2 regions of the Nocardioides daphniae genome follow, and region 2 is predicted to be linked to the other one. Evidence: predicted binding sites of a transcription regulator. Region 2 holds the regulator's gene; the other holds the start of a gene.
What was found. The regulator LexA, encoded in region 2, represses DNA repair genes until DNA is damaged. The targets are predictions, from matches to a motif close to TCGAACANNTGTTCGA.
Positions count from the first base shown of each region.

Region 1 (5,533 bases), 1.5 Mb from region 2:
CCGGCGACGCTGGCGTGGGTCATCCGACCGGGGTGCTCGATGAGCGACTCGACGCCGCCCAAGGACTCACCCAGGGTGAAGACCTGCGCCTTGGCGCAGACGTCGAGGGCGGCCTGCTCGCCGGCGGCGACCCGGAAGGAGATGATCCCGCCGAAGCGCTTCATCTGCTTCTTGGCGACCTCGTGACCGGGGTGTGCCGCCAGGCCCGGGTAGATGACCTCGGCGACGGCGGGGTGCCCGTCGAGGAACTCGACGATCTTCTCGGCGTTGTCGCAGTGGCGCTCCATGCGCACCGCGAGGGTCTTGAGGCCGCGGTGGGTGAGGAAGCAGTCGAAGGGGCCGGGGACGGCACCCATGGAGTTCTGGTGGAAGCCGATCTTCTCGGCGACCTCGGCGTCGTTGACGACGACCGCGCCGCCGACGACGTCGGAGTGGCCACCGACGTACTTGGTCGTCGAGTGCACGACGATGTCGGCGCCCAGCGTGAGCGGCTGCTGCAGGTAGGGCGAGGCGAAGGTGTTGTCGACGACCAAGAGGGCGCCGCCCTCGTGGGCGACGGCGGCGAGCGCCTCGATGTCGGCGACGTTGAGCAGCGGGTTGGTGGGCGTCTCGACCCAGACCAGCTTCGTACGCCCGGGCTCGATCGCCGCGCGCACGGCCTCGGGGTCGGCGACCACGGCGGGCGTGTGGTCCAGGCCCCAGACCTTGGCGACCTTGTCGAAGAGGCGGTAGGTGCCGCCGTAGGCGTCGTTGGGCAGGACGACGTGGTCGCCGGGGCGGCAGAGCGCCCGGATGATGGTGTCCTCGGCGGCGAGGCCGGAGGCGAAGGCGAAGCCGTGGGCACCGCGCTCGACCGCGGCGAGCGCGCCCTCGAGCGCCGTACGAGTCGGGTTGGCGGAGCGGCTGTACTCGTAGCCGCCGCGCATGCCACCGACACCGTTCTGCTTGTAGGTGCTGGTCGCGTAGATCGGCGGGATGACCGCCCCGGTCATCTCATCCGGCTCGTAGCCGGCGTGGATGGCCCTGGTCTCGAATCCGGCGGAGTCCCACTGCTGCTCAGTCACACCGGCGAGCCTACGCGGGAAGCCTCACGACCATCAAAGCGTTACGTTGGGCGAACCGCTCTTCCCGTCCCCCACCGTCTGGAGTTCCCGTGCTCTTCGGCCGCCTCAAGTCCTCCGTCCCCACGCCCGACCAGGCGCTGCCGGGCCGCGCGTCGCGCCCGTGGGCCCTGGGCCAGCACGTCGTCCTCGACACGCCCGTGGTCACCGACGAGGTGCCCGAAGGCATGGAGGTCGCCGTCTTCGGCCTCGGCTGCTTCTGGGGCGCCGAGGAGTTCTACTGGCAGGTGCCCGGCGTCTGGTCGACGTCGGTGGGGTACGCCGGTGGCACGACGCCGCACCCGACGTACGAGGAGGTGTGCTCGGGCCTGACCGGCCACACCGAGGCGGTGCGCGTCGTCTTCGACCCGTCGGTCGTCTCCTACGCCGACCTGGTGAAGCGTTTCTTCGAGATCCACGACCCGACGCAGGGCATGCGCCAGGGCAACGACGTCGGTACGCAGTACCGTTCGGCGCTCTACACGACCTCGCCCGAGCAGGAGGAGGTCGCGCGCGAGCTGACCGGTCTCTACGCTGCGGAGCTCCAGCGCCAGGGCTTCCCCGAGGTGACCACGGAGATCGCGCCCGCCGGTGAGTACTACTACGCCGAGGACCCGCACCAGCAGTACCTCGCGAAGAACCCGAACGGCTACCGCTGCCACGCGAAGACGGGGATCGCCTTCCCCAGCTGACCTCAGCGGGCCAGGTGGGGCGCGACGGCGCGCCCGGAGCGCACCCGCTCGAGGGCGCGGGCGTCGCCGAGCTCCTCGAGGAGCTCATGATGGGTGGCGTAGAAGGCCAGGGCGTGCGCGAGCAGCGCCGGATCGCCCTCCACCTGGTCGGCCCGCACGACGAGGTCGGGCAGGTGTGACGTCGCCGTGCTGCTGAAACCTCGCGCGGTCCTCTCGTGGGACGTGCAGAAGCCCGGGCGCCTGGTCACGCGGACCCCCGGAGCCGCCCGTCGCCCGAGCCCGGGCGACAGCTCGGCGTCGACGCGCGCGGCCCGGTCCCACGGCAGGCTGAACCTGTCGCCCCACGCGCTGTAGGTGACACCCTCGGGCGTCAGGAGCACCTCGCCGCGCCGCAGGCAGCCCGTGGCGACGTTCCAGAGCTGGAACAGGCACCACCCGAGGAGGATCGGGCTGTTGACGAGGGCCACCCAGGTGCGGCCGGTGGGGGTGGGGTCGTGGTACGCCGCCCAGCCCAGCGCCACGCCGAAGGGCACTCCCGCCACCATGGCGCCCACGGTGAAGCGCCACCCGCCGGCCCCCGCACGGAAGCGCAGACCGATCCCGTCGACGCTGTCGACCAGTGGGCGACGTCGGCCGGGCCAGCGCCACGCCCTGGAAGAGATGTGAGCGGACGCCCCGAAGAAGGCGGCGATCAAGGCGGTGGTGAAGCCCAACGGATACTCGCCGTCGAGGAGCAGTGCCACCGCCCCAAGGCCGCCGAGCAGAGCACCGACGCCGCTGCCGAGCACGAGCCGTCGCGAGACAGTGGGGGGCGCGTCCACCCACGCCACCGGAAACGGCACCAGCGCGTCCGTCTTGTCGTGCACAGCCATGGCTCTCCTCCCCCGGGTCGAGTGGGCACGCTATCGGAGCGGATACCCGGTCAAGGGGATGGTCCAGCACACGCACCACCCCTAGAATCGAATGTATGTTCGAATCCATGACCTCGCCCAGTGACCTGGTCGCGTTGGCGCGTGCCAACGCGGCGCTGGTGCGTCGCGCGGAGGCGGACACGCTGCTGATTGCCTACGAGTGGGCTGTCGCCCACCCGGCCCGGGAGGACGGGGCGGACGCCGCCATCTTCCACTCGCCCGTCGGTTTCGAACCGATCTCGGGCGACGGAACCCTCGAGGTCAACGAGTACGCCGTCGCCGAGCTCGGCGGTGCGCTCGGGTTGTCGACGGATGCGGCGAAGAAGTTGATCGGACACGCGCTCGAGCTGGCGCACCGGCTGCCGCGGCTGTGGGCGCGGGTGACGGCCGGGGAGGTGCCGGTATGGCGAGCCCGGCTGGTGGCCGAGGCCATGATCCATGCCTACCCGGCGTTGCCCGCTGAGGGCGTCGCGTGGATCGATGCTCAGGTTGCTCCGTTCATCGAGAAGATGGGTCGCGCTGCCGTCGACCGGCTCATCGAGCGGGCGATGAAGCTCTACGGCCTCGCGATCGACGAGGACGAGAACGGGGCGTCGGACACCCGGCACGTGACGATCGTGAGTGAGCGCGACCCGTTCGCCCAGACCATGCAGGTCCACGCCGAGCTCGACATCGCTGATGCGCTCGACCTGGAGCAGGCCGTCGCTGCGGGTGCGGCCGGGTTGAAGGCCGCCGGCTGCGAGGAGTCGTTGGACGTACGCCGCTCCCTCGCCCTGGGCGAGCTGGCCCGGCACCAGACCGCGCTCGACCTCGCTGGCGCGGGTGCAGACGAGGAGACGGTCGGCCGGACCACCGCCCGCCGCGTCGACCTGCACCTGCACTTCACCGCCACCGTGGAGCCCGACGAGTCGATCTCCTTCGGGGCCACCGGCCAGCTGGAGAACCGCCAGCGACTCGTCCTGCTGGAGCAGGTCCGCCGCTGGGTCAACACCAGCCACACCGACATCCGGGTCTTGCCCGTGGTCGACCTCAACCAGACCCTCGAGACGGACCGCTACGAACCCACCGACCGGCTCCGCCGCCAAGTGCTTCTTCGCGACGAGACCTGCGTCTTCCCGCACTGCACCCGCCCCAGCCGACGCTGCGACGTCGACCACGTGGTCCCGTTCGACCATGACGCCGCAGCCGAAGGCCGACCACAACCCGGCTCGACGGTCACCGAAAACCTCGCGCCCCTCTGTCGCGGCCACCACCGGCTCAAGACCCACACCGCCTGGCACCTCGAATCCCCAGCCAACGGGGTCTTCGAATGGACGTCACCCCACGGACAACGCTTCCGACGCGACCGTCACGGAACGAGCGACCTGTCTCCGCCGGATCTTCACACTCCTCGCACCGCGCCCACACCCACGCCGGCCTAAGCCCCACCACAGTGGGCGCATGATCCGCACCGCGGCGCTGACCGCTGCGCTCCTGACCCTCGGCGCCTGGGTGGCATCGCGGCCGCCTGGATCCTGTCCCCCACCCGGCCCGTGTCCCCGGAGCACGAGATCGAGGCCGGGGGCGCCTTCGGGATCTTCTACTTCCTCGTCGCGCCCTACCTGCTGGCCTCGCTGTGGGTCGTCCCGAGCGGCCTCACCTCACTCCTCCGCCCCGCCGCGACGTGGGCGCTGACCGTGACCCTCACCAACTCGCTGCTGACCTGCGGCTTCGCCGTGTGGATGCTGGTGGGCGGTTTCGAGCCGCTCCACCGCATCCTGCCGGGCCTTCGGACGTACGCACTGGCCGCGGCGCTCACCAGCGCCCTGACCTTTCTCCTCGCGTTGGCGTCGGTGACGCCTCACGTCACGGAAGATCCGCGTCCACCCCGGTGACGGTGGCGCCGAGCGCGACCTCGACGCGGGTGGCAAGCCCGGGCTTCGTCACACCCGGGTGGAAGTAGCGGAGCTGGGACCCGCGGGTGGTGACGGCGTACTCGATCCGTGCCCGGCCCGGCGCGACGCCGGTGAGCGTCCAGCGTCCGTCGGCGTCCGTCGTGGCAGCCTGACCGCACACCGAGCCGGGCGTGCTCAGGAAGACGTCCACTCCGGACAGTGGCCTCCCGGCGCGATCCGTCACCTGCCCGGACACCGTGGCGACGGCGTCCTCGACCAGGTCGCTGGCCATGTCCTGTCCTGCGACGACGTCCACCTCCCGCTGCTGCGGCCCGCGGCACCGCAGGTCGGTCTGCACCGACCAGAGCCCGGTGCCGAGCCGCACTGCATACCTGCCCTCGGAGTCGGTGCGTACGCTTCTCGTCGTCGTGGGCAGCGCGGGGAAGCGCGGGTCGACCACCCGGTACCCGGTCGAGAAGCGGATCTCCCGGTCCGGCAGCGGCAGCCCGGTCGACGTGGTGAGACGGCCCGTGACCAGCGCGGGCGGAGGCACGACGACGTCGACCTCCGCGGCCTGACCCACGCCGAGCTCGACCACGCGGGCGTCGTCCTCCGAGGTGGCCGAAGGGGCGTGGACGATGCCGCTCCGCGGGCTGTCGACCAGCACCCGGTGGCGGCCGGCCGCCAGTCCGTCGACCTCGTACCGGCCAGCCCTGCCGGGGCGGACCCGGGCGACCTCGACCCAGGCGTCGTCGGTCTGGCGCTCGACGACCACCTCGGTGACCGACCCGTCGGACTCCCCGGTCTCCCCGCGGGAGCCGCCCGCGGTCGCGAACGGCTCGCTCACCGCCCCTCGGATCCGAGCCGCCGGCATCGCGGTGAGGTCCAGGCGCAGGACCTCGTCCTCCTCCACCTGGACGTCCTCGGCGTCGTCCGCCAGCGCCGCCTCGCCCACC
Region 1 is NZ_CP038462.1:842,250-847,782, reverse strand. Features, by position in the region: gene E2C04_RS04080 (cystathionine gamma-synthase) at 1-1,064, opposite strand, end outside; gene msrA (peptide-methionine (S)-S-oxide reductase MsrA) at 1,154-1,792, shown strand; gene E2C04_RS04070 (hypothetical protein) at 1,795-2,664, opposite strand; gene E2C04_RS04065 (HNH endonuclease signature motif containing protein) at 2,772-4,124, shown strand; gene E2C04_RS04060 (hypothetical protein) at 4,236-4,577, shown strand; gene E2C04_RS04055 (carboxypeptidase-like regulatory domain-containing protein) at 4,549-5,533, opposite strand, start outside.
Region 1: a site for LexA is predicted at 2,752-2,767, ahead of E2C04_RS04065 (HNH endonuclease signature motif containing protein). Genes of this name have one in related genera too.

Region 2 (5,533 bases):
ACTCGCTGCGCGACTTCTCGATCGCCCTGCTGGTCGGTCTCCTGGTCGGTACCTACAGCTCGGTCTTCGTGGCCACCCCGCTGGTCACCTACCTGCAGCAGAAGTGGCCGATGGCCAAGGAGAAGGCGGAGAAGGCCAAGATCGAGCGCGACCAGTCCGGCGCCGTGGTCTGACCGACCGCGGCGGTGCCGTAGTTGTCGGCGGGGCTGGCTAGAGTTCAGCCGGTGCCAGACAAGTCGCCCGTCCGTGAGGTCCTCTCCGCCGCCGTCGAGGCGTTGGGGGGCAAGGAGCGCTCCGGCCAGGTCGAGATGGCCGAGGCCGTCGCCCGGGCGATGACGGAGCAGCAGCACCTCATCGTCCAGGCCGGCACCGGCACCGGAAAGTCGCTCGGCTACCTCGTCCCGAGCCTGCTCAACCACGACCGCGTGGTCGTCGCCACCGCGACGCTGGCGCTCCAGCACCAGCTCGTCGAGCGCGACATCCCGCGGCTCGTGGAGGCGGTCGGCGACCGGCTCGACACCTCGTACGCCGTGCTGAAGGGCCGCTCCAACTACGCCTGCCTGCACCGCATCCGCGAGGGCGTCCCGGACGACCAGGGTGTGCTCGTCGACGTCCCCGAGGGCTCGATGGGTGCCGAGGTCCTGGCGTTGCGTGGCTGGGCCGAGATGGAGGCCGAGACCGGCGGCACGGGGGAGCGTGACAACGCCCCTCGGCACACCGAGAGGGTCTGGCGCCAGGTCAGCGTCAACCACCGCGAGTGCCTGGGCGCCGCGCGCTGCGCCTTCGCCCAGGAGTGCTTCGCCGAGCGGGCCAAGGAGAAGGCGGCCAGCTCCCACCTGATCGTCACCAACCACTCGCTCCTCGCCATCGACGCGATCGAGGGCGTGCCGATGATCCCCGACTACGACGTCGTGGTGATCGACGAGGCGCACGAGCTGGTCAGCCGCGTCACCCAGGCAGCCACCGACGAGCTCACCGTGGGTGACGTGCAGCGGGCCGCGAAGCGCTCCCAGAAGCACATCGCCGACAAGGGCGCGGCCTCCACCGCCGCCGACGACCTGGCCGACGCCGCGGACGCCCTGGCCGATGCGCTCGCCGCCACCTCGCCGGGCCGGATCGAGACCGCCGGCGAGCAGCTCTCCGACGCGCTGGTCCTCGTCCGCGACGCCGCACGGTCCCTGGTCTCCGCCTTCGGCAAGGACGAGGGCGACGCCGACGCCGGGCGTACGCAGGCCAAGGGGTTGGCGCAGGAGGTCTTCGCCACCGCGGAGCGGATGGCGGCCTTCAAGGAGTCGGACGTGCTCTGGCTCAACGAGGCCCGCGAGCGGATCCCGGCCCGGCTGGCCGTGGCGCCGCTGCAGGTGTGGGCCCAGATGCGTGAGCGCCTGCTCACCGAGAAGACGGTCGTCTTCGCCTCCGCCACCCTGATGCTCGGCGGCGACTTCAACGCGGTCGCCGGCAGCCTCGGGCTCAAGCCGTCGGAGCGCGTCGACACGGGCGCCGGCGAGGTGAGCGCCGACGACGCGCTGCCGTGGCGGGCGCTCGACGTGGGCTCACCCTTCGACTACTCGCGCCAGGGCATCCTGTACGTCGCCCGGCACCTGCCGGACCCCGGTCGCGACGGCCTCGGCAAGGCGCAGATCGACGAGATCGTCGAGCTGATCGACGCCGCCCAGGGGCGCACGCTGGGGCTCTTCTCGTCCCGACGGGCGGCGGACGCGGCGGCGGAGGCCGTCCGTGAGCGGCTCCCGCACCTCACCACCCTGGCGCAGGGCGACGCCCAGCTGCCGGAGCTGGCGAAGCAGTTCGTCGAGGACCCGCACACCAACCTCTTCGGCACGCTCACGCTCTGGCAGGGCCTGGACGTGCCCGGCGACACCTGCCAGCTGGTGCTGATCGACCGGATCCCGTTCCCGCGGCCCGACGACCCGCTGATGTCTGCCCGTTCGCGGGCCGCCGACAAGGCCGGCGGCAACGGCTTCATGCAGGTCTCGGCGACCCACGCGGCCCTGCTGCTGGCCCAGGGGGTCGGTCGCCTGATCCGCACCACCGAGGACAAGGGCGTGGTGGCGATCCTCGACCCGCGGCTGGCGACCAAGCGCTACGGCGGGTTCCTCAAGGCGAGCCTGCCGCCGATGTGGTCGACGACAGACCCGTCCGTGGTGCGCCAGGCCCTCGGCCGCATCGCGGCCGCGGGCTGACGCGGCGTACGGGAGCCCGGGATCAGAGGCTGCGCAGGACCGCGGTGACCTTGCCCAGGATGGTGGCGTGGGTGCCGTCGATGGGCTCGTACGCGTCGTTGTGCGGCAGCAGCCAGACCTGGCCGCCCTTGCGCTGGAAGGTCTTCACCGTGGCTTCTCCGTCGATCATCGCGGCGACGATGTCGCCGTTGACGGCGTCGGGCTGCTGGCGGATCACGACGTAGTCGCCGTTGCAGATGGCCGCGTCGACCATCGAGTCGCCGGAGACCTCGAGCAGGAAGAGCGTGCCGTCGCCGACGAGCTGCTTGGGGAGCGGGAAGACGTCCTCGACCCGCTGCTCGGCCAGGATCGGGCCACCGGCCGCGATACGACCCACGACCGGCACGTACGCCGCTGCGGGCGCCGCGTTGCCCACGTCCGTGGGGTCGAAGTCGGAGTCGTCCGCGCTGGAGACGGCTCGGGAGGCCGCCATCGACTCGGGCAGGAAGACCTGCAGCGCGCGCGGCCGGTTGGGGTCACGCTTGAGGAAGCCCTTCTCCTCGAGCGTCTTGAGCTGGTGGGCGACGCTGCTTGAGCTGGTGAGACCGACCGCAGTGCCGATCTCACGCATGCTCGGCGGGTAGCCCCGGGTCTCCAGCGCCTCCTGGATCGTGGTCAGCACCAGCTGCTGGCGCGCGGTGAGCCCGGTCGCGTCAGGAGGTCCGTCGGGCAGGGAGACGACCTTGCCGGTGTCGCCGCTGGACTTGGGCATGTGGATCCTCCTGGGTGGTGCGGACTGACGTGGGGTTCACGCTAGTCCGATCCCGACCCCAGTTCAAACATGTGTTCGAACGGCGTGTCACGTGCGGTTCAGCGGCGCGGGTCCCAGACCCACGCCACGCAGGTGAACTGCGTGCGGAAGCCCAGCTCGACGTAGGTCGGGTAGGCCCGGGAGTTGGTGATGAGGGTCGCCGACTGGGCCCCGATGGAGGCGGCGCGGTTCATCATGGTGGCGCCCAGGGCGCGGCCGATGCCCCGCCCGCGCGCGGCCGGCGTGGTGCTGACGTTCGCCAGCATCACGCTGGTGCCGCGTACGTGCATGGTGCTGGCTCCCAGGACCTCGCCGGTGCGGAGGCTGCGGGCGATGAAGAACTGGTTGTCGGCCGGGTCGAGGGTGTCGAGCACGCCCAGCGTGACCTCCTGCTGGGCGGCCGGGTGGCCGAGCGCCTCGAGGATGGCGCGACTGGCCGGCTCGACGCCGTCGGGCCAAGCGACGTCGATGAAGACGTCGTCCGGCGTGCCCGGGTCGACGGGCGCGCCCAGGGCGGTGTGCATCGCGGGGTACTCCCGGGCGAGCAGCCCCAGCTGGGCCAGCGTGGCCTCGAGGGCCGGCGTCGTCGTCGAGGGGGTGGTGATCCACTGGAACGGCAGGCCGCGGCGGAGGAACGGTTCGATCAGGGCGGGTGCCCGGGTGGCGACGGCCTCCGGGGCGATGTGGGCGTTGACGACCACGTTGAGCAGGGCGAGCGGCGCCGTGGACCAGTAGACGGTCGCGTCCGGCTCGTCCGCGGTCGACAGCGACGGGGAGCGCGCGATGGCGGCCTGGAGCGCCGCGAAGTCGGCCTCGATCGTGTCGGAGGCCGTGGTCAGGAGGTCTCGCATGCGGCAGACGCTAGGGCTGCGCCGCGACGGCTGCATGCCCCATACGGGTGACGTCCGCACAGGCTTTCGCCACAGATGCCGAGAATCGGGTAGCTGAGGGGCACGTGGAGAGCGTTCGAACTTTTGTTCGACCAGATGCTTGATTCGTTCGAACATCTGCTCTAACGTCGCACATGTGTTCGATCGAACGTCTGATCGAATTCGTCGGCAGGTCAAGGTGCTCGATCCAAAACTGTCGGCGGGTCCGCATAGACATCAGTTCGACAGCAACGCACCTGCACGACCACCACTTCCCCAGGAGGTCTCCATGACCCATCGCCACCGCCTCGACCGTCACCGCCGCCGCTCCCCGCGGCCAGGTCCGTCTGACTCGTCGTGGTCGCGTCGTCGTCGTGCTCGCTGCGCTCCTCCTGGCCCTCGTCGTGGGCGTGGCTCTGGCGGCGTCTCGTCCGCCAGCGAGGAGGCCGGCGCTCCGCAGGCGACCGAGGTCGTCGTGGTCAACGAGGGCGACACCCTGTGGGGCATCGCTGCCGGGGTCGCCGAGGAGGGCGAGGTCCGCGCGATGGTCTCGGAGATCCGCGAGCTGAACAACCTCGACTCCTCCGTCGTCACCCTGGGCCAGGAGATCCACGTCCCGGTCGCCGACTGACGTACGAGGTCAGCGGGCGGCGCGACGTCCGCCGGTAGGCCGCGGAGGCTCTGATCCATCGCCCTGGGGAGGGCGGGTCGCGCCGAGCGCCGACCCGAGGCGCGCAAAGAGCATCAGGCCGACGAAGAGGCAGGTTGCGGCCCCCGCGCCCGCGAGGATGAGCAGGAGCCAGGCGCCGGCGTTGCCGGCCCGGGCGCTCGACCCGAAGTCGATGGCCGCGTAGACGAGGTAGCCCCAAGCGATGACGCAGAGCGTGATCCCACCGGCGTACGCGAGTGCTGCGGTGTTCAGGGTCCGCGGCGGGGGAGCTGCTCGTCTCGAACCTGCACGCTTCCCCTGGGCCACGGCGCCATTCTGTCAGGAGAGTGGCCGCGGCGTGCCTTCTTCGGCGCCCGGAGAGGGTCGCGTCACGCGGCCGGAACTCCTTCGGTGGCGACGCCTTTTCGGTCGTCGTCGGGCCTGTGACCTGCGCAGATGGCGGTCGATCTTTCTGTCGTCCCGCGATGTGGCTGGAGTTCGCGCGATCCGCTTGCCAAGTATTGGGGAGGGCGCGTACGGTTACCACAACATCTAGTAGTTACACGGTTGTGGTTTTCCACATCTAGTCCACAGAAGTGGACATTGGATGCACAGCCCGCAGCACGATCATCCACAGTTGGACCGGCTTCATCCACAGGGAGAAGGAACGCCATGCACTGCCCGCACTGCCGGCACACCGACACCCGGGTCCTCGACTCGCGCGTGTCCGAGGACGGCGGTCAGATCCGTCGTCGTCGTGCCTGCACGGAGTGCGGCAAGCGGTTCAGCACGGTCGAGCTCATGCAGCTGACGGTGCTCAAGCGCTCCGGCGCCAGCGAGCCCTTCAACCGTGACAAGGCGGTCCAGGGTGTGCGCAAGGCGTGCAAGGGCCGCCCCGTGACCGAGGACCAGCTGGCCTGCCTGGGTCAGGAGGTGGAGATCGCCCTGCGCGCCACCGGTTCCGCCGAGATCCAGGCCCACGAGGTGGGCCTGGCGATCCTGGCCCCCCTTCGCGACCTCGACG
Region 2 is NZ_CP038462.1:2,941,266-2,946,798, reverse strand. Features, by position in the region: gene secF (protein translocase subunit SecF) at 1-173, shown strand, start outside; gene E2C04_RS14470 (ATP-dependent DNA helicase) at 225-2,201, shown strand; gene lexA (transcriptional repressor LexA) at 2,224-2,952, opposite strand; gene E2C04_RS14460 (GNAT family N-acetyltransferase) at 3,051-3,842, opposite strand; gene E2C04_RS14455 (LysM peptidoglycan-binding domain-containing protein) at 4,150-4,491, shown strand; gene E2C04_RS14450 (hypothetical protein) at 4,501-4,836, opposite strand; gene nrdR (transcriptional regulator NrdR) at 5,182-5,533, shown strand, end outside.